3 regions of the Aneurinibacillus uraniidurans genome follow, and region 2 is predicted to be linked to each of the others. Evidence: predicted binding sites of a transcription regulator. Region 2 holds the regulator's gene; each other region holds the start of a gene.
The links. The regulator CtsR, encoded in region 2, represses protease genes until heat stress. The targets are predictions, from matches to a motif close to ATGGTCAATAAAGGTCAAACA.
Positions count from the first base shown of each region.

Region 1: a site for CtsR is predicted at 3,028-3,048, ahead of clpP (ATP-dependent Clp endopeptidase proteolytic subunit ClpP). Genes of this name have one in related genera too.
Region 3: a site for CtsR is predicted at 2,817-2,837, ahead of PO771_RS10615 (ATP-dependent Clp protease ATP-binding subunit). Genes of this name have one in related genera too.

Region 1 is NZ_CP116902.1:396,606-403,745, forward strand. Features, by position in the region: gene rapZ (RNase adapter RapZ) at 1-73, shown strand, start outside; gene PO771_RS01965 (gluconeogenesis factor YvcK family protein) at 83-1,048, shown strand; gene whiA (DNA-binding protein WhiA) at 1,058-2,005, shown strand; gene PO771_RS01975 (HPr family phosphocarrier protein) at 2,066-2,326, shown strand; gene clpP (ATP-dependent Clp endopeptidase proteolytic subunit ClpP) at 2,397-2,987, opposite strand; gene PO771_RS01985 (hypothetical protein) at 3,237-3,479, shown strand; gene PO771_RS01990 (alpha/beta hydrolase family protein) at 3,510-4,355, shown strand; gene PO771_RS01995 (hypothetical protein) at 4,402-5,076, opposite strand; gene PO771_RS02000 (DUF2325 domain-containing protein) at 5,222-5,551, shown strand; gene rpoN (RNA polymerase factor sigma-54) at 5,769-7,140, shown strand, end outside.
Region 2 is NZ_CP116902.1:3,728,430-3,735,569, forward strand. Features, by position in the region: gene PO771_RS18790 (protein-arginine kinase McsB) at 1-216, opposite strand, end outside; gene PO771_RS18795 (protein-arginine kinase activator protein McsA) at 229-753, opposite strand; gene PO771_RS18800 (CtsR family transcriptional regulator) at 782-1,237, opposite strand; gene pstB (phosphate ABC transporter ATP-binding protein PstB) at 1,424-2,173, opposite strand; gene pstA (phosphate ABC transporter permease PstA) at 2,195-3,073, opposite strand; gene pstC (phosphate ABC transporter permease subunit PstC) at 3,077-4,000, opposite strand; gene pstS (phosphate ABC transporter substrate-binding protein PstS) at 4,080-5,195, opposite strand; gene PO771_RS18825 (methyl-accepting chemotaxis protein) at 5,445-7,140, opposite strand, start outside.
Region 3 is NZ_CP116902.1:2,118,516-2,125,655, reverse strand. Features, by position in the region: gene ileS (isoleucine--tRNA ligase) at 1-425, shown strand, start outside; gene PO771_RS10625 (hypothetical protein) at 482-1,111, opposite strand; gene PO771_RS10620 (MFS transporter) at 1,138-2,436, opposite strand; gene PO771_RS10615 (ATP-dependent Clp protease ATP-binding subunit) at 2,872-5,013, shown strand; gene PO771_RS10610 (ABC transporter substrate-binding protein) at 5,314-6,387, opposite strand; gene PO771_RS10605 (ABC transporter permease) at 6,384-7,140, opposite strand, start outside.

The sequences.
Region 1 (7,140 bases), 520 kb from region 2:
TTTGGCAGCACGATATGAGGATGAGTATAATGTTCGTGTAACGCATCGGGAAATGGAGAGGGGTCTCACATAGAGGTGTAGAATGAATACGACGTCGTATAAACCCCGTGTGGTAGTAATTGGGGGAGGAACGGGGCTTTCGGTCCTGCTTCGGGGTTTGAAAAAGCAGCCGATTGATATTACAGCTATTGTGACCGTAGCGGATGATGGGGGAAGCTCAGGTAGGCTTCGGTGTGAGTTGCAAATGCCGCCTCCAGGTGACATCCGCAACGTGCTTGTGGCGCTTGCAGATACAGAACCGTTGCTTGAAAAGTTGTTACAGCATCGCTTTGTGAATGGGACCGGCATTGCCGGACATTCCCTTGGCAATCTGCTTCTTGCTGGCCTGACCGAAATTAGTGATGGAGACTTTGTGCAGGCCATTGAACAATTAAGTCACGTTCTCGCTGTGCGCGGTCGTGTGCTACCTGCTGCTAGGCACTCGATTGTGTTACATGCAGAGATGGAAGATGGCACGATTGTGTCAGGGGAGTCCATCATTCCAAAGTCAGGCAAACGAATTAAGCGTGTATTTATTGACCAGAAAAATGTGAAAGCGCTTGACGATGCGGTTACCGCACTTCGGGAAGCAGATGCCATTTTACTTGGTCCGGGCAGCTTATATACAAGTGTGCTGCCAAATTTACTCGTTCCAGGCATTGTAGAGGCGATTCGCGAGAGCCGGGCTGTAAAGGCGTATATTTGTAATGTAATGACGCAACCTGGAGAAACAGACGGTTACACGATGGAAGATCATGTGCGAGCCATCTCGGATCATGTGGGTGACTCGCTTTTTCAATATGTCATTGTGAATAATGGATATATCCCTGATGAAATTAAAGCCCTGTACGCTGAAAAAGGAGCTCAGCCTGTCGTATATAAAGCTGAGCAGGCGGTAGGGTATCATATTATTGCCGATAACCTGCTTGTGTATGATAATGCTGCTTTGCGTCATGATGCCGCTAGGCTCAGTCAGATTATCCTCGGGTTACTTGGCGCCAAAGTATGAGGTGATTGTATGTCGTTTGCTGCGCAGACAAAAAAAGAACTGACCCAGCTTAAGACATCAGGCTGCTGCGATAAGGCAGAGCTGACCGCACTGATTCGAATGAATGGTTCGCTTCAATTTGGCGGAAAGCGGTTTGTACTTGATGTAATGACGGAGAATGCGGCGATTGCGCGGCGCATTTATTCGCTTGTCAAAACAATTTTCCAGATTAACGCGGAGCTCCTTGTACGCAGAAAAATGCGTTTGAAAAAGAACAATGTGTACATTGTGCGCATTCCGCAGCAGGCGCGGGAGATTTTAGAAGATCTTGGTATCATGATCGAAGGAACCTTTTATTATGGAATATCAGCGAGCATTATTGTTAACGAATGCTGCAAACGTGCGTATTTGCGGGGCGCATTCTTAGCAGGTGGGTCCGTGAATCACCCGGAGGCATCGAGCTATCACCTGGAGGTTTTCTCGTCTCACCAGGAGCACTGCGAGAAGCTGGTGGAGCTGGCAAACTATTTTGATTTGAATGCCCGTTGTATCGAGCGCAAAAAAGGGCACATTATGTATATTAAAGAAGGCGAAAAAATTGCAGAATTCCTGCGGATCATTGAAGCTCACCAGGCGCTGTTTTTTTTCGAAGATGTCCGTATCGTCAAAGAAATGAAAAACTCGGCCAATCGTCTGAACAATTGTGACATGGCGAATCTGAACAAAACAGTGGCGGCTGCTATGCAGCAGATCGAGAATATTATGCTGATTGACCGCCATATGGGGCTTGCTAATTTGCCGGATCGACTGCGGGAAGTAGCAGAGCTTCGCCTTCAGCACCGCGACATGAATCTGGCTGAACTGGGAGAGATGGTGCCGAGCGGCAAGGTTAGCAAGTCGGGAATTAACCATCGTTTGCGAAAAATTAACGAAATCGCCTCGAAATTACGCGCTAATGAGGTAAAATCGCAAGAATAATACGTATAATCATGGTATAATTGAAAAAAACTTTAGCCTAGTTAGGGTAGGAGGCGTATCATGCACGCGCAGGAAAGCGTTACAGTAAAATTAAAAACAGGACTGCAAGCTCGTCCGGCGGCCTTTTTCGTTCAGGAAGCAAACCGCTATGCGGCAGAAGTCTTTATTGAAAAAGACAACAAGAAAGTAAATGCGAAGAGTATTATGGGTGTAATGAGCCTAGCTGTCAGCACGGGAACGGACATTATTATCAGTGCGGATGGTTCAGATGCGGAAGAGGCTGTGAAGAATCTTACGCAGATGGTACAGAAGGAAGAATAGGGTGTACACATCATATAGAAATCAAAAAAACCGGTATGCACATATGTGCTACCGGTTTTTTTGATGAGTATTACTTTTTGTCGAGACTTTCAATGACTTTATCAACAAGACCGTATTCTTTCGCTTCTTGTGCACTCATGAAGTAGTCGCGATCTGTATCTTTCTCTACTCGTTCAAGCGGCTGGCCGGAACGATCCGCAATGATGCGATTTAGGCTGTCGCGCATTTTAAGAATGCGAGTAGCAGCAATCTGAATGTCAGATGCTTGACCTTGTGCCCCACCGAGCGGCTGGTGAATCATGACTTCACTGTTTGGGAGCGCATAGCGTTTGCCTGGCGCACCTGCTGTCAGTAAGAAAGCACCCATGGAAGCTGCCATCCCTACGCAAATCGTAGATACGTCCGGTTTGATGAATTGCATTGTATCATAAATCGCCATCCCTGCCGTAATGGAGCCACCTGGACTATTGATGTATAGGCTAATATCTTTATCCGGATCCTCTGCGGTAAGGAACAGAAGCTGCGCCACCACGCTATTGGCAACCTGGTCATTAATACCTGTACCCAGGAAGATAATCCGGTCTTTTAAAAGGCGGGAGTAGATGTCGTAGGCGCGTTCGCCACGATTGGTTTGTTCGATAACTGTAGGAATCAAATTCACTGATACTTCCTCCTCTCGTATATATGTATATAGTACAACGATGGTCAAAAAAGGTCAAATGAAAACACGTACTATACCATACTAGTTATATGCTTTTTTTTCATTTTTTAATCCTGATAAACGTCTGTCGACTTATTGAAGATTAGGAGAACCTTTGTCGAAAGTACAGAATAATCTAAAAAAATATGTATAATTAACAGCAAGACGAATATAGATATCGTTATGGAACAGCGAAAGGGGCGTATAAACATGAGGCAGTATGATGAATATATCGGAAAAATGATAGAATTAACGTATAACGATTTGGATGGAGAAACAGTGTGCGCCATCGGTCGCATTCTTTATACACTAAAAGAGCGGGCGTTTGTGTTTGAAATGGTAGACATGGGGAGACAAATGATCGTATATAATCGCCACGTGCAGGCGTGTAAAGAGATACCGCTGACACCTCCGAATTTTTCTTCCAATATCGTGCCAGATTACTTCGCATAACTGTGCAAATGAGCGAGGAGGAAGCAAATATTGAAGCAATCATTTCAATTGTGGCGGACAGAAGAGCTGAGCATTCGCGGTGATGTATTTGTTGCGAGTGAAGCTGATCGGGCAGGAATATACCCTGTTGTTGTGATCTGCCATGGATTTAAAGGATTCAAGGATTGGGGGATGTTTCCGCGCATTGGGGAGCATCTCGCAGCGCATGGATTTGTCGCGATAACCTTTAACTTCTCGGGCAATGGTGTTGGAGATGACCCAGAAACATTCGGTGAATTAGAAAAGTTTGGACGCAACACATATCGGCAGGAACTTGATGATCTTGCTTTTTTGATCGCCGCGATCAAGGCGAAGGAATTGCCGCTTGCTTCGTATATGGATACGGAGCGTATTGGGCTTATGGGGCATAGCAAAGGTGGAGGGGATACCATTCTGTATGCGGCCTCGCATCCAGGTCAGATGGCTGCGCTTGTCACCTGGAATGGGATTTCACATGTAGATGTGTTCGGAGCAGATGTACGCCGCCAGATCGAGGAGGGGGGGACGGGTTATATTATGAATGGCCGCACGAAGCAGAACATGCCGATTGAAAAGGTTGTGCTCGATGATATTGACCAGAATGCGGCTGCTTATGATATTCCGGCGCGTGCTGCCGAGCTTGCTACCCCTCTTCTGATTGTGCAGGGACGAGACGATTTTGCCCGCCTTGTAAAGGGAGCGCCAGTCATTGCGGAGCGAGCACAAGATGCTGCGCTGCATTGGGTAGAAGGCGCAGGCCATACTTTTAATACCGTTCATCCATATCAAGGGGATACGAAGGAATTGCAGGAAGCCCTTGAAGTGACTACGGAGTTCTTTACGAAACATTTAGTATAAAAAACGAGTGCGGCTTCTCTCTGTGAGAAGACCTGCACTCGTTTTTTTATTTTTGAATCAGTGGTTTCTGGTTATCTGCCCAAACCCACTCGTCCAAAATTTTATCGGCTCGAACGCCAATTCCTTCAGCTGCTTCTACAGGCATGTAGGTGGTGACGATGAAATATTTGCCATTGTGTTCACCAATCAATGCACTACCGCCATACGGTGCTCCGTTTTTGATGCTGTCGATGTTAAATTCTTTTTTGGTCCAAGTATAGTTTTTTTCAGCTGCTTCGTTAGTTACCTCTTTATTTTTCTTTACCCAGGTCACGGCTGCTTGCTCAGAAGAAAGATTAGGTGGAAATTCAACTTTGATAAACATGTCATCATTACGCTTATTATCAAAATTCGCCGTGAATTGGACTCCGTCTCCCTTTTTCTCCGCAATCATATCTTGCGGATAGTACGTGCGGAACGGAAGAGAAGTATGTGCGTCATATCGTTTTAGTGTTATGGGCTGTGCTGAACCTTCAAGTGTAAGTGTTGATTGTTTAGTCTGTGGAGCATCGGGTGTTGAAGCGGCAGCAGGTGATTTAGATGTTGTGTCTGCCTGCGCTGGCGCTGGTTTTGCTGGTGGTTTGTTCGGTTCTGTTGTAGTAGATGAACAGCCTGCAAGCATATAGCTTGCGAGAAGCAAAGCACTCATACTCCCGATCCATTTTTTGTGCATCATTGTCACAAGATCCCTCCATATAAATTGTTGCGTTATTCATTGTACCATGTTTCTGCAAAATTCTTGTTGAAAATAATAAACGAAATTGATAATCTTTATCAATTATAGTAAGATACAAATAATAGCATATAAGGTCAGGGAGGAAAAACAGATGTCATACGTAGTCATTGGTGCGGATCGATTGGGCAATATCATACATATGTTAGAAGAGAAACTGGACGGTAAACTGATCCATGTGTCGGGCCGTAAGAAGAAGGATCAGGCTTATGAACTGCCACAGATGGTCAAGGGGGTTATTGTATTTACCGATTTCATTAATCACAATCTGGCAAAGCGGGTCAAAGCAGATGCGAAAAAGCGAAACGTTCCCATCGTATTCGCCAAGCGCTCCGTACATCATCTCGAATGTACACTCGAACAAATGATGAACTGTACAAATATGGAGTGTGACCGTGCCTGTGCTCGAAAAAGCTTGTTTTAATGGGCTGCGGGGTTACCCGATCCAATTCAAAAAGCATTTCCCTTCTCTTGGCAAGATTTTTGCTATAGAAACTAATGAGAATTGTTGTATAATATAAAAAATAGAACAAAAGAGCAGGGGACTACAAGATTTTAGTCAAACCTGCTACGTGTGGGATAAAAAAAGAGAGAGATAGAGACAAAAACAGGATAGCTTTGTGGAAAGAAGGTGATGCCCGATGCAAATGGGATTCGGTTTGTATCAGCAGCAGACATTAAAGCTTGTAATGACACCTGAGTTGCGGCAGGCAATAACCATTCTCCAATACTCGGCAGTGGACTTGGTTGACTTTTTACAACAACAGGCAAATGAGAATCCGGTACTTGATATTGATCGTCCGCAGGAGATGCCAACCCCTGCGGCTAAAGACACCACAACAGACATTGATTGGCGCGAATATATGCGGGCAAATGCAACCGGAGATGACACGTACTATACACGAGGCGGAGCTGGTAACTCGGATTATGATCCGTTTAATTTCATCTCGGGAGAAGCCATTACACTTGAACGCCATCTGATGGAGCAGGTGTCTATGCTGCGCAATCTGACCGCACTTGAGCGTCGTATCCTTCATTTCCTTATTGGTAACGTAAATGAAAACGGTTACTTGATTATTTCTGAAATGGAGGCTGCAGAACTTCTTGGAACAGAGCCGGAAAAGGTAGAGGAAATGATCTGGGTTCTTCAAAGCCTGGAGCCGACTGGAGTCGGTGCTCGTTCGCTTGCAGAATGTTTGTTGCTTCAACTCAAAGATGAGCCGGAAGAAAATGTGCTGGCTTCTGCTATTGTGGAACACCACTTAGAAGATCTGGCAGAAAAGCGCTATCAGAAGATTGCACAGGCCCTGCAGGTAACACCGCAGGAAGTGCAGCAGGCTGCTGACTATTTACGCACATTGAATCCGCGTCCGGCTTCAGAGTTCGCACACGGAACGCCGCGTTATATTGTCCCAGATGTTACGATCGAAAAAGTAGCAGGGGAATATGTGGTTATGGTGAATGAAGGTGGATTGCCGAATTTGACCATTAACCGTTTTTATCAGCAGATGCTGCAAAAAAATGAGCCAGATCCGGCACAGCGCTACATTCAGGATAAATTGAACTCGGCACTTTGGCTGATTCGCAGCATTGAACAGCGGCGCATGACGCTATTTAGAGTAACGCAGGCGATTGCAGAAGAACAGCAAGCGTTCTTTGAAAAAGGAATTTCTGGTTTGAAGCCGATGACATTGCGAGATATAGCCGAAAAAGTGGGATTGCATGAATCAACGATTAGCCGGGCAACTAGTAATAAGTATGTGCAGACACCACGAGGATTGTTTGAGTTGAAATACTTTTTTACAACCGGGCTAAAGAGTACAGATGGAGGAGAAGCTTCTTCCGTTATCACGATTAAAGAGAAAATCAAGGCAATGGTGGAAGCGGAAGATAAGAAGAAGCCGCTTTCTGATCAGAAGATTACCGATATGCTGGTAGCAGAAGGAATCGATATCTCCCGACGCACGGTCGCGAAATATCGAGAAGAGTTAAATATCGATTCCTCATCGAAAC
Region 2 (7,140 bases):
AAACGGCCCCTGACGCTTCAAATCTTCATCTTCCATTACCTGTCTGACAGCAGCGGTAATTTGCTCGAGCTGGCTGTCAGTTGCGAGAATCGGGAACGGATATTCCTGTATATTGCGAGCCAGTCGAACACGGCTGCTAATAGCAATATCGGCATCTTCACCATTCCCATTCATCCACTCACTTACCGCATTTGTTATAAAGTTCTGGAAAGACATGCGATTTCCCTCCTACAAATGTGCGATTTGCTGCTCAAGCTCGCGTATTCGATCACGCAGCTGTGCCGCTCTTTCGAATTCTTCCTGTTCAATGCACATTCGAAGCTCGTATTTCAACTGATCCATTTCTTTTTTGAGTTTAATCGTACCCCCGGAACGTTCAGGAACCTTGCCGCTGTGACGAGTATTTCCATGCACCCGGCGAAAAAGTGGATCAAGCCGTTCAGCAAATGCTTCATAACAATCACTGCAACCAAACCTTCCACTTTTGCTGAACTGTGGATAGGTCATCCCGCATGTATCACAGCGGAGCGGCTTCTCCTGATCAGCCTGTTGGAAGGAAACCGTATTGCTTCCCGATTGGTTTAACAGACCAGAAAGTAAGTGATGAATCGAAAAATCACTCATTCCACCTGGGAACATATGACCCTTCTCCTGTGCACACACTTCACAAATATGAAGCTGCGTTTTCTCACCATTAATAATTTTGGTGAAGTGAAGGGTTGCCGGTCGTTGATGACATTCCTGACAAATCATAGACGGCGTCCTCCTGACTGTATATATATTATAGAAAAATCGCAGTAAGCATGTTTTTCAAAAGATCTGCACGTATGCAGTCTCGAAGCGATACAGGAATCGATGTTAACACACGTCCCGTAGCTGCTTTCATTAGACTCATCTCTTTAGGCGTAATAATCCGTTCTTCCATAAGTCTCACGATAATGTTGTCGCAGGCAGCTGCTGTGATGCTATCTCCAATGGTTTCGAACAAAAGCTGATAAAAGAGCTGGTTATCCAGAATCTCAACTTTACGAATCCGAATATATCCCCCACCGCCCCGCTTGCTTTCTACCATATACCCTTTCTCGACGGTGAATCGAGTACTGATCACGTAATTAATCTGGGATGGTACACACTGGAACCTGTCAGCCAGCTCACCTCGCTGGATCTCTACCGCACCATTGCTCTGCTGTAAAATCCGCTTTAAATGTTGTTCAATGATGTCGGATATGTTCCGCATGCCTGCACCTCCTTACCATTTTGTTGACTTTGACTTTCTTTGACTTTAATTATAATCATGTCGATACTAAAATGCAACAAGTCCATACCTCTGTATTCTCGACGGAAAAAACTCTTTCTATTCTTGTATTTATGCAAAAAGAAAACGCCTCACCAGCCTGAACTGGGGGCGTTCGATTTCTCTTCCTTATCCAAAGCGGCCAGAGATGTAATCTTCTGTGCGCTTATCCTGCGGATTTGTAAAAATTGTTTCGGTTTCATCGTACTCGATCATCTCACCTAAGAGAAAGAACGCCGTGCGATCAGACACACGCGCTGCCTGCTGCATGTTGTGCGTCACGATAACAATCGTGTATTTCTTTTTCAGCTCATACAGCAATTCTTCCACTTTCTGTGTTGAGATCGGATCAAGTGCGGATGTCGGTTCATCCATTAGAACGACTTCCGGCTCTACTGCTAGCGTACGTGCAATACACAGACGCTGCTGTTGACCACCAGAGAGACCCATCGCATTTTTATTCAGACGATCTTTTACTTCATCCCAGAGACCTGCTTGCGTAAGGCAACGCTCAACAATCTCATCCATCTTCTTTTTGTTGCGGAAGCCATTGATACGTAATCCTGCGGCCACATTCTCATAAATCGACATGGTCGGAAATGGGTTCGGTTTCTGGAATACCATACCGACCTGCTGACGTACGGTCACAGGATCGAGGTCAGATGCATAAATATCCTGGCCTTCTAGCAAGAGTTCTCCATCTACACGTGCGCCTTCAATTACCTCATGCATCCGATTAATCGCACGTAAGAACGTTGATTTCCCACAGCCGGACGGTCCAATAAAAGCTGTTACTTTATTTTTTTCCAGCGTCATATTGATATTTTTAATGGCGTGAAAATTCCCATACCACAAGTTCAAGTTTTTCGCTTCGATCATTGCGCTCTCCACCTCGGTTTTTTATCGCTTCCGCGTAATCACACGCGCTGTTACGTTCAACAGGATTACCATCAAGATCAGCGTCAGTGCACCTGCCCATGCTTGTGCTTGCCACTCCGCATACGGCGAGATCGCATAGTTGAAGATTAGAACAGGCATGGACGCGATCGGCTGATTCAATGAATGATTCCAGTACATATTGCCGAACGCTGTAAACAGAAGCGGTGCTGTCTCACCAGCCACACGCGCAATCGCGAGCATGACGCCGGTAATAATCCCACGCAGGGCTGTTGGCAAAATGATTTTCATAATAACACGCCACTGTGGAATCCCAAGTGCAAGACCGGCTTCTCGCATATGGTTTGGTACTAGTTTCAACATCTCTTCGGTTGTCCGGGTAACGGCTGGAATCATAATGAATGCCAGGGCCACACCACCTGCGTAAGCCGAGAACCCACCCATCATCAGGACAACAAGCCCATAAACGACAATCCCGACGACAATGGATGGAACGCCGAGCATAATATCCGTTAAGAAAGATACAAATTTCCCAAAACGATTGCGTCCATATTCAGACAGAAAGATTCCGGACATTAAACCGACTGGAATACCAATGACAGACGCAAGACCAAGCAAAATGAATGTACCGACAATACCATTGGCCATCCCACCACCAACCTCGCCTGGAGGAGCTGGTAGTTCAGTGAAGAAGTCAAAATTCAGGGCAGATATCCCTTTGACCAGCACATACCCTAAAATGCTAAACAGCGGTGTAAGCGCCAGTATCATACTAAGGATCGTCAGCCCAACCATCACTTTGCTTTTGGTCTGACGGCGGCCGAGACGAATGTTGGATTTCTCGAATCCTACGTTATTGCTGCTTTTTAATACACTCTCCATCGATTACTTTGCCTCCTGTACGCCTCGCGAAGTCGTCCACACGAGGAATTTCGCAAAAATGTTGACGAGCAGCGTAACCGCGAACAGAAGGAAGCCAATCTCAATGAGAGTAGATAAGTATAAGTTCGACGATGCTTCATTAAACTCGTTAGCGATGACGCTTGCCATTGTATAGGCAGGGTCAAATATAGAATCCGGAATTTCCGGTCGATTTCCGATAACCATAGTGACAGACATTGTTTCGCCAATCGCACGTCCTAATCCGATAATCATCGCACCGAGAATACCGGAACGAGAATAGGTGAGAACAGCTTTGCGAATCATTTCCCATTTGGTAGCCCCAAGTGCCAGCGCTGCTTCGCGCTGCGACTCTGGTACAACCATCAGTACCTCCCGTGAGATCGAAGCGATCGTCGGGATGATCATAATCGCTAGAATAACACCCGCTGTAAAAATCCCTACCCCGAAGGATGGACCGCGGAAAAATGGAATGAATGTACCCAGTGTGTTAATAAACAGCGGAGCTATATATTCACGAATAATTGGGGATAAAACGAAAATCCCCCACAAACCATATACAATCGACGGAATAGCCGCCAGAAGTTCAATCAAAAAGCCAATCACATCACGGAACCACTTTGGCGCGATTTCTACCAGGAAAATCGCAATCCCTACACTAATCGGTGTCGCAATTGCAAGGGCAAGGAGGGACGATACGATTGTGCCATAAATGAAGGGCCATGCCCCGAATTCTTCTGCTACCGGATCCCATGCTTTGCTGAAAAGAAAGCTCGGTCCGTACTTGTCAATCGCAAAACTAGAACCGCGAAACATCTCCCACAGCATAATACCTAGCATTGCAATGATGGAACATCCAAAAACATATGCAACAGCCTTAAACACCTGGTCTCCATATCGTCTCTTCAAGAGATACACTCCTCTTCCTTGAAAAAAGCGGCAAAAAACTCATTCCGAGTTTTTTGCACGCTCTCCTCTACTTTCTTTTTTATTTCAGTACAGCTTCGCCGTTTACTTTTACTTTTTTCAGTGCTTCTACGCCTTTATCTTGCAGTTCTTTCGGCATCGGAGCGTAGTTCAGTTCACTTGCATATTTCTGACCGTCTGTTACAGCCCATTTAAGCATAGTCAGCATTTTTTCTGCTTTTGTTTTGTCCATTGTCAGGTTTTCTGGAACAAGTACCCATGTCGTACCTACGATTGGATAGCTGTCTTTACCTGGCTGATTGCTCAGTTTCACTTTCAGATCTGCTGGAATCGTTGTCAGTGCGCCTTTCGCTGCCGATGTTACTGTTTCAAGAGTTGGAGCTACGAACTGACCATCTTTGTTTTTGATACTCGCCGCTGTCATGTTGTTTTGAATTACGTACGCCAGCTCGACATAGCCGATCGAACCTGGTGTATTTTGTACTTGACCTGCTACACCTTCATTACCTTTTGCTCCTGTGCCTACGTTTGCCCATTTAACAGATTTACCTGTCTGCTCTTTCGTCCATTTTGCTGGCACAGCTGTGTTTAAATATGTTGTTACGATATGTGTAGTACCGGAACCGTCAGAACGGTGTACCGGGAAGATATCAGTTGCTGGAAGTGCTACGCCTTTATTGTCCGCAGCGATTTTTGGATCGTTCCATTTTTTGATCTTGCCATTATAGATGTCTGCAATGTTTTCAGGAGTCAACTTCAGGTCTTTCACACCTTCAAGGTTGTAAGCGATCGCTACACCACCAAGTGTTACCGGGATATGAAGTACGTTACCGCCTGCTGCTTTCAACTCATCTTCCTTCATTGGAGCATCAGAAGCTGCGAAGTCAACTGTTTTAGCAGTAAGTTGTTTGATACCACCGCCAGAACCGATAGACTGATAGTTTACTTTTACATCCGAATGTTCTTTGGAATATTCGCTGAACATTTTAGAGAACAACGGATTTACAAATGTAGAACCTGCTCCATTTAAAAGTCCAGCGTCTCCGCTAGCTGCTTTCTCACTACCTGGTTTCGCCGTGTCTTTATTTGTTGTAAGATCGTTACTACTAGAACCACAGCCAGTAAGAGCTGTCATGATCATACCTGTAGCTGCTAATACCCCTAATTTTTTTAACACTGCAAGAATCCCCCTTAGTAGTTTTAGTAGATGAGCTCTACTAGTTTTTTTGGTGTCTCGCTCGACATTCATAGTAAAGCACTTTATGGGGGTGGAACAAGGCATTTAACTCTATCTTTAATCTATCTTTACAAAGCATTTACATAGTAAATAAACAAACAAAATAGCTGTTTTCCACAAGAAAAAAACCCTTATTTCTAAGGGCTTACGTTTTTTGTAAATTTTTAATTAAGACTTGATTATACAATCCTATACTTTAAAAATATGTATGGCATCGCGAAGTTCTTCAGCTGTCTTAGCAAGAACAGTAGAAGCCGATACGATTTCTTCAATGGAAGCATTTTGTTCTTCAACAGAAGCTGCGATGTTTTGTGTACTTTCTGCTGATACCTCGGATATTTGAGCAATATCGCCCATCATTTGAACCATCGTTTGCGAACTAGTGTTTACTTGCTTGATTACAGAAGTAACCTGTTGGGAATGGACAGATACTTTCTCGATAGAATTTGAGATACCTCGGAAAGCTTCTCCTGTTTGATCAACAAGCGTAAGGCCTTCTTGCACCGCAGTAAGACCTTCCTGCATAGCCTGAATAGCTCGATGTGATTCGTTCTGAATATCCCCAATGAGGGCTTGAATGCTTTCTGCTGAATGGTTAGACTCCTCGGCTAATTTACGCACTTCATCTGCTACGATAGAAAATCCTTTTCCATGTTCCCCCGCCCGTGCTGCTTCAATCGCTGCATTCAATGCTAGCAGGTTTGTCTGGCTTGCGATCTGTGTAATCAATTCGATAATTTTTCCAATTTCATGTGACTTTTGGCCAAGTGATTCAATAACAATAGCCGTAGTCTGAACTTTTTCTTGAACGACATTCATTTGTTTGGTTGTATAACTCACTACTTCATTTCCTTGAAGAGCTTGCTCTGTTGCCACACTTGAACAATCTGCAACGGTTTGAATGCTACATACAGCTTGCCCCATTCCTTTAGAGTTTTCTTCCACTACCTTTGTGGATTGCACAACAGTTGCCACCTGCTTATCAGAGCCAGAAGAAACTTCCTGCATGGCAAGCGAAATCTGCTCCGTAGCTTTGCTTGCATGTTCTACATTTGCAGACATTTCTTCCGTCATAGCTGATACTTGTTCCGCATTTTGAGACACTTTATATACAATCACACGCAGTCTGTCACTCATTTTATTAAAGTCATCCGCTAAATCCTTAATTTCATCTTTGGTTTTGACGACAATCTTTTCTCCGGTTAGATCCCCCTCAGCAATCCGGCGTAGCTGTATCGCTATTTGCTTAATAGGATTAGAAATCATACGTGAGATCAGAATGCTTATGATAACACCCACTATTATCGCACATATGCTCAATGTAATAACCAGCGTCTTGCCTGAGTGATATAAATTAGCCGCTATATCCGTAGCAAGGTCAGCTCCCTTGCTATTTACATCTGCTAATTCCTCTAGCTTTTGATTTGCCTCATCAAAATAGGGCCGCGAAGACTTTATAATGGAATTCACTTCATCAAACTTATTCTCCTGAGCAGCCTGAGTAAGTGTGGAAAGAGTATTGAAGTAAACCACCTCTTTTTCTTTTAAACCATCATATAACTTTTTTTCTTCCGGATCTGTCAAGAAATCCTTTTCATACTGTTCCTGTTCCTTTTTTAATTTTTCAAGGCTATCCTGTATTCTGGTTACCAACTTTCCCCTTTCCTCCGGGTTACTCTCTAACATGAGCCGCAAAGAAAGTCGGTCTATATTAATAAAATCGATTTTCATATCATGTACAAGCACGGAAGCAGGGAACCATGTAGAATTGATTTCATCAACTTTACTCCCCATCCCTGTCATTTTTGTCACGGAAATTGTACTAATACTAACTAAAAGGATTAAAACTAATGAAAAACCGCCTATCAGTTTTTTCGTAATCGTC
Region 3 (7,140 bases), 1.6 Mb from region 2:
AATCGTTTGTGGATAGGGGAGAAGCTAATTTTCAAACGCCTGCTGGTACGACACTTACAATCACCGCAGAAGATGTACAGATTGAAAAAGTTCCACACAAAGGATTTGCTGTCGCATCAAGCGGACCATATACCGTTATTCTTGATACGATGCTAACAGAAGAACTTGTTCAGGAAGGACTGGTTCGTGAATTACTTCGTGCGATTCAAGAATACCGCAAGAAATTACAGTTACCGGTTAACTTACGGATTGATATCGAGATGAGCATGGATGAGGAAATGAAGCAAGTCGTGGTACGCTACGAGAGTCTCTTGCAGGAAAACCTGCTTATGAATTCGTTACGTGTATGTAATGAGCTAGTGACAGGGGAACAAGTAAAAGTAGGAAGTAAGCTTGTTACGGTTCGAATTGTAAACCATTCATAATTGAAAACAACTTAGAAACAGATGAATACAAGTGGGAAAAAGCAGGGAGCGACCAATCAGCTTCCTGCTTCTTCACATTTTTTTGCCCTTTTCTTTGAGTCTTTTACTAAATGGTATAAGTCCAGTTTCCAAACATTTTGTTCCCTTTTTAATCCGTAATTTACAACCCGTGTTGTAGTCCCATACGTAATTTTAATTTGGACCACAAGGCTGTCCTTTTTTCTTGTTTCCTCATCTACTGAAATGGAGTCATAAAATCGATATGCTAAATAATCTTCGTTTAAATATTCAGATAAGTAATGGTCGTATTCATCTTTGAATCTATCAAGAGAAGGAAGTTGACCATTATTGTAAGTTAGCGCATATATTTTATCAGTTTCATGTTTCAATACTAAGTTCATATAGAGTAAGACAATCTGTTCTGGTGTGAAATCTGTTAAATGATCGAGATTACCATCCTCTAGAAATTGGTTGTACGTCTCTAGTTTATCTTTTGGTAATTGTTCAAGATAGGTAAAATCATGTTTTCGATCGACAGAGGTATTTACTGAACTGTTTTTATCGCTTTTCTTTTGACTGTCTTTAGTTTCGCTTTTTATCTCTTTGTCATTCGTTTTATTAACTGGAGTACACCCAGTTGTTAGTAAAAAAACACTCGATAACATGATTGGAACTATTCGTTTCAAATTAGCTTCCCCTTTTTGCATGAGTTTTAAAGTGATTTAGAAACAGATAGAGCATCATTTTTGGCTACAAGGTACTGTTTTCGCGCCAACCCCATCAACAATAATGCACCGACTGCGCAGCAAATAGCTGAGATGAAGAAGGAGGTCGTATAGGAATGGGTAACAGATACGACCCAGCCAGTGCAAAGCGGAGAAAGTGCCTGCCCGATGCTGAAAAACAAAGTCAGAAACCCCATTCCGGTCGGGACAGCCCGTGGTGGGAGAAAGTCGCCTACACTTGCCATCATTAAGGTCGGAACACCCCATAACGTAAGCGCATACAAAAATATAGATCCTGTTATTGTAACTGGATGGGGGAGTAGGAGAAGTAGAAGTAGCGTACTTTGTACACTGTATATCCAGGTCAGAACTCGCACTCGCCCGAATCGATCGGATAAGGCACCACAAATGAATCCGCTTACAATGCTAGAGATGCCAGCAAGGGAGAATAATCCGCCTGCTTCTATTTTGGAATAATTCAGCCCTTCCATTAAATAATCCACTAGAAAAGTAGTAAAGATCAAATAGCTAAATCCCCATAAAAAATAGCTGCCCCCAAGCATCATAAATACAGGATTGCGAAACAAAGCGCGGAAGGTAGTCTCCTCCTGTTCGCCGCTATGTTCTGGCGTACTTGACTCCGTATGTATGCAAGGATCTGTTGCCCCGATTTTGCTCAGCTTCACTTCAGTAGGATTATTCCGTAAAAACAACATACAGAAGAGCCAGATGGCAGCCGAAAAGCCGAAAAACAACAAGGTTGCGTTCCGCCACCCGTTGTCTGCCTGCGAGTAGCTTACCATATACGGGACAAACATCCCGCTAAATACCATGCCGCCACCGCCACCGGCATTAGCAATGCCAAGGGCCATCCCTTTTTTACGGTCTGCAAACCAGTTAAATAAAAGACCAAGCGCTGAAATGTTCAGGATACCAATGAGGAAGCCGAGTAGAAACACAAGTACAATCATCGCGGCAAAGCTGGTTATACGTGAAAAAATAAATAGTACAGAGGAAAAGATGAACAATCCGCAAACAATCGTCCGGCGATGCTGATAACGATGAATAAACGATCCCGCCAGTAGTGAGCCAACAAGATAGCCAGAGAAAAGTGCAGTGGTTAAATAGCCAACTAAAGCGTAAGACAATTGCATATCATTGCGAATAAATGGAATCATAATACCAAAAGAAAAGCGTCCGAGCCCCATGCTTGCCAGGATGGTAAGCGTCATTAGGATAAGAATGATCCAACCATAATGAACCGATCGCTTGCTGAACCTATTCAAAAGTGCTTTCCTCCTCACCAATTCTCTCATTATTATATAGAATAGTAAGATAATATATGATTGATTGCAAGAAAAACCATATGTTTGTCAGGATTGGCACGGTTTACACTGTGAATCTAACATATAAAATGTTTATATGGTAAGATAAGAGCAGAATACAGCATTATCAGGAAGAAGGGACATATATGACGTTTGTGATTGTAGCCGTTGGGGCACTTATTGTTACGACAATTCTGTTCCAGATCGTAAAACGTTTTTAAACTTGCAGCGGAGTTGGCTTATACATCGTATCTACGATGGAGCTAACTCCGTTTTTCATTATAAACAATTTTTGCAGCACCTCTTGAAAGTCAGGAAAGGTCAGTATATAATCAAACTATAAGGTCAAAGAAAGTCAATGTCAGATAAAACAGATACAATAAAGGAGGCAGACATATGCTTTGTCAAAACTGCAATCAAAAACAGGCGCATGTATTTGTTACGATGCAGCGTCAAAATCACACGCAGAAGGTGCATCTCTGCCGTGACTGCTATACAACATTTGCAAATAAAATGGGCATGCCAGCAGGAGCTGGGTCATTCCCGAATTTCTCGGGCATGGATGCACTTTTTAAAGGATTCTCAATGCCGCCTGCCAACGAAGGGATGGGAGCTGAACATTCACCAATGGCTGTACCGCAGCAAGGTGGCATTCTTGATAGCGCAGGACGCAATTTGAGCGAAGCAGCAAAAGCCGGGTTGATTGATCCGGTAATTGGCCGCGATCATGAGATTGAGCGCATTATTGAAATTTTAAACCGTCGCACGAAAAACAATCCGGTCTTACTCGGTGAACCAGGCGTCGGAAAGACCGCGATCGCTGAAGGATTAGCTGTCAGAATTTCTGACGGAGACGTTCCAACCAAACTTCGCAATAAAGTTGTGTATACACTCGATGTCGCTTCACTTGTCGCAGGCACGGGCATCCGAGGACAATTCGAGGAAAAAATGAAGCAAATTATTACCGAACTACAGGCACGTAAAAATGTCATTTTGTTCATTGACGAAATTCATCTACTCGTCGGTGCTGGTTCAGCAGAAGGCTCAATGGATGCAGGCAACATTCTGAAACCAGCGCTTGCAAGGGGCGAGCTGCAAGTAATCGGAGCAACGACACTGAAAGAATACCGTCAGATTGAAAAAGACGCTGCCCTCGAACGTCGCTTCCAGCCGGTCATGGTCAAAGAACCAACTGTCCCAGAAGCGATCAAAATTCTGCAAGGTCTGCGTCCGAAATACGAAGCGTATCATGAAGTGGCGTATTCGGATGAAGTGATTCGTGCCTGCGTTGAGCTGTCACATCGTTACATCCAGGATCGTTTCCTGCCAGATAAAGCGATTGACCTGCTTGATGAAGCAGGTTCCAAAGTGAACTTGCGCACAGCCGGGCATGACACAGAAGCGCAGCATGCACGGTTACGTGAGATTGTCGAGGAGAAACAAGCGGCTACTGTGAAAGAGGAATATGAACGTGCTGCCAAACTTCGCGATGAAGAAATGCACATTCTCGAACAGCTTGATCGTCATAAAGGCGAGGTGGCACGCACGGATGTAACCGTAGAAGATATTCAAGACATTATTGAACGAAAAACGGGGATCCCGGTTAGAAAATTGCAAAGCGCAGAACAGACAAAAATGCAGAACCTGGAAGCACAGCTTGCAGCACGAGTAATTGGTCAGCCAGATGCCGTTAAGCAGGTAACAAAAGCGATCCGTCGCAGCCGCACCGGACTGAAGCCGAAAAATCGACCAATTGCTTCGTTCCTGTTTGTCGGTCCGACTGGTGTCGGTAAAACCGAGCTGACCCGTGTGCTTGCCGAGGAGCTATTTGGCACGAAAGAATCAATGATTCGCCTTGATATGAGTGAATACATGGAGAAACATTCTGTCTCTAAACTGATCGGCTCACCACCAGGCTATGTCGGCCATGAAGAAGCGGGCCAGCTGACTGAACGCGTACGCCGCAATCCATACAGCATTATTCTGCTGGATGAGATTGAAAAAGCGCATCCGGATGTGTTGAACATGTTCCTGCAAATTCTCGAAGACGGACGTCTGACAGACAGCCAGGGCCGCACAGTGAACTTTAAAGATACGGTCGTAATTGCGACGAGCAACGCAGGAGTAGCGGAGCGGAAAATCACAGTCGGATTTGAGGCTGAAAGCAAGGTGGAGCCTGCAACCGTTACTGATTCGCTTACAGCTTACTTTAAACCAGAATTCCTGAATCGTTTTGATGCCGTGATCTCGTTTAATCAGTTGGCAAAACAAGATCTCGTACAAATTGTCGACGTAATGCTTGCTGATAGCCTGAGTGAATTGTACGAACAGGGGATTGCTGTCACAGTTACAGCAGAGGTGAAAGAGATGCTGGCAGATCGCGGCTATCACCCTGCCTTTGGCGCTCGTCCATTGCGTCGGGTCATCCAGCAGGAGATTGAAGACCGTATTGCTGACCTGTTGATTGAAGAAGGCGACGTGAAGCAGATCGAGATTATCGTAGAAGATCATGAATGCAAAGCTGTAAAAAAATCATAAATCCGGGGATCATGCCTAAGAAATCATGTTTAAACGTTGCAAGCATTCTGTCAAAAGGCTTGCGAGATAAACAAGCCCATATTAAAATGTTGGAAAAGAATAAGCGGAACAAACATGATTTTTTATTATAGGAGTGATCTGGCAACTTGTTAAAGGTAGCGATTTATCTTGTGCTTTCATTCGGGATCGTAGCGTATCTTGTCCATTTTCTCTTGAAATATTTAGATAAAAACGATATTCGATAAAGAGTATATGACCAAAAAAGCCTGACGAAATCTGATAGATTCGTCAGGCTTTTACTTATTTTGTATGCATTTTGAACTCCAGGAACAGTTCATTATAATGGGCGAGCATACGCTTGCCAAGGTTTTCATATACTTCAAGTTTTCCTGTTACGTCTGGACTTGGGTAAAATCGTTCATCTTCTGCGATATCTTTTGGTAAGAAGGCCAACGCTTTTTCATTCGGTGTCGAGTAGCCTACATATTCAGCATTTTGTGCGGCATGCTTCGGATCGAGCATGAAGTTAATAAATTTATGAGCACCTTCGATGTTTTTAGCTGTTTTCGGAATGACCATGTTATCAAACCATAAGTTTGAGCCTTCCTCCGGTACAACATAATCAAGCTTTTCGTTCTGGCCCATAATTTCACTTGCATCTCCCGACCAGACCACACCGACAGCAGCTTCTTCATTGGCAAGCAGCATTTTAATTTCATCCCCGACAATAGCTTTTACGTTCGGCATTAGAGTCGTCAGCTTTTGCTTTGCTTCCTGAAGATGCGCTTCATTCGTATCATTTAACGAGTAGTGCAGACTGTTCAGCCCCATGCCCATCACTTCACGCGCACCGTCTACGAGTAAAATCTGATTGCGTAAATCCGGGCTCCACAAGTCATTCCACTTCGTAATCTTTTTACCCCCGAGCATTTCAGGGTTGTATACAATCCCAACCGTTCCCCAGAAGTAGGGGACGGAGTATGTATTATTTGGATCGAACGATAAATTAAGAAAGCGCGGGTTAATGTTTTTCAAGTTCGGAATTTTAGCATGATCAATCGGCAGAAGGAGATTCTCTTCCTTCATCTTGCTGATCGTATATTCAGACGGAACAGCGACATCGAATGTTGTTCCACCTTGCGCGATTTTCGTGATCATGGCTTCATTTGAATCAAAGGTTTGATAGATGACTTTAATTCCGGTTTCTTTTTCAAATTCTGTTATGAGTTCTGGATCGATATAATCACCCCAGTTATACACCGTCAGCGTATTAGCACCAGTATAGCCCTGTGTTGAATTAAGGCGGGATGTTACAAACATCAAGGCAAACGCGACGGCAAACAAAAGGATAAACATACGTGTTAGCTGCTTCATGGACGTAATCCAGCTCCTTTCGCTCGACCGTTGCTGCGCTTATTAATGAAGTAATAGCCGATGACCAGTACAATCGTAAACAGGAAAATAAGCGTGGACAGTGCGTTAATGTTAAGGGCGATACCTTGGCGAGCGCGTGAATAGATTTCAACGGATAACGTTGAGAATCCGTTCCCTGTCACAAAGAATGTAACCGCAAAATCATCAAGGGAATACGTCAATGCCATAAAAAATCCTGCGAAAATTCCGGGTGTAATAACCGGCAGGACCACTTTCGTCAGTACATCCCACTGACTTGCTCCTAAATCACGAGCCGCATCGATCAGCGTTGGGCTCATATCCTGCAGCTTCGGCAGCACCATAATGACCACAATTGGTACACTAAAGGCGATATGCGACAATAATACCGATGTAAAGCCAAGCTTAATACCCGCAATGGTAAATAGGATGAGAAAAGACGCACCAATAATAATATCCGGGCTTACAATCAATACATTGTTCAACGAAAGCAGCATGTTCTTTGCTTGATGCCGTCTAACATGGTGAATAGCCAATGCCCCGGCTACGCCAAGTATTGTCGAGAGCGCTGCGGATAGAAGGGCGATCACAAGCGTATTTAGCACAATAATGAGCAAACGCGTATCATGAAACACTTCCTCGTACCATTTCAGTGTAAAGCCTTCAAATTCATGCATGGACCCGCCGCTGTTGAACGAGTAATATGTCAAATAAAAGATCGGTGCATACAAAATG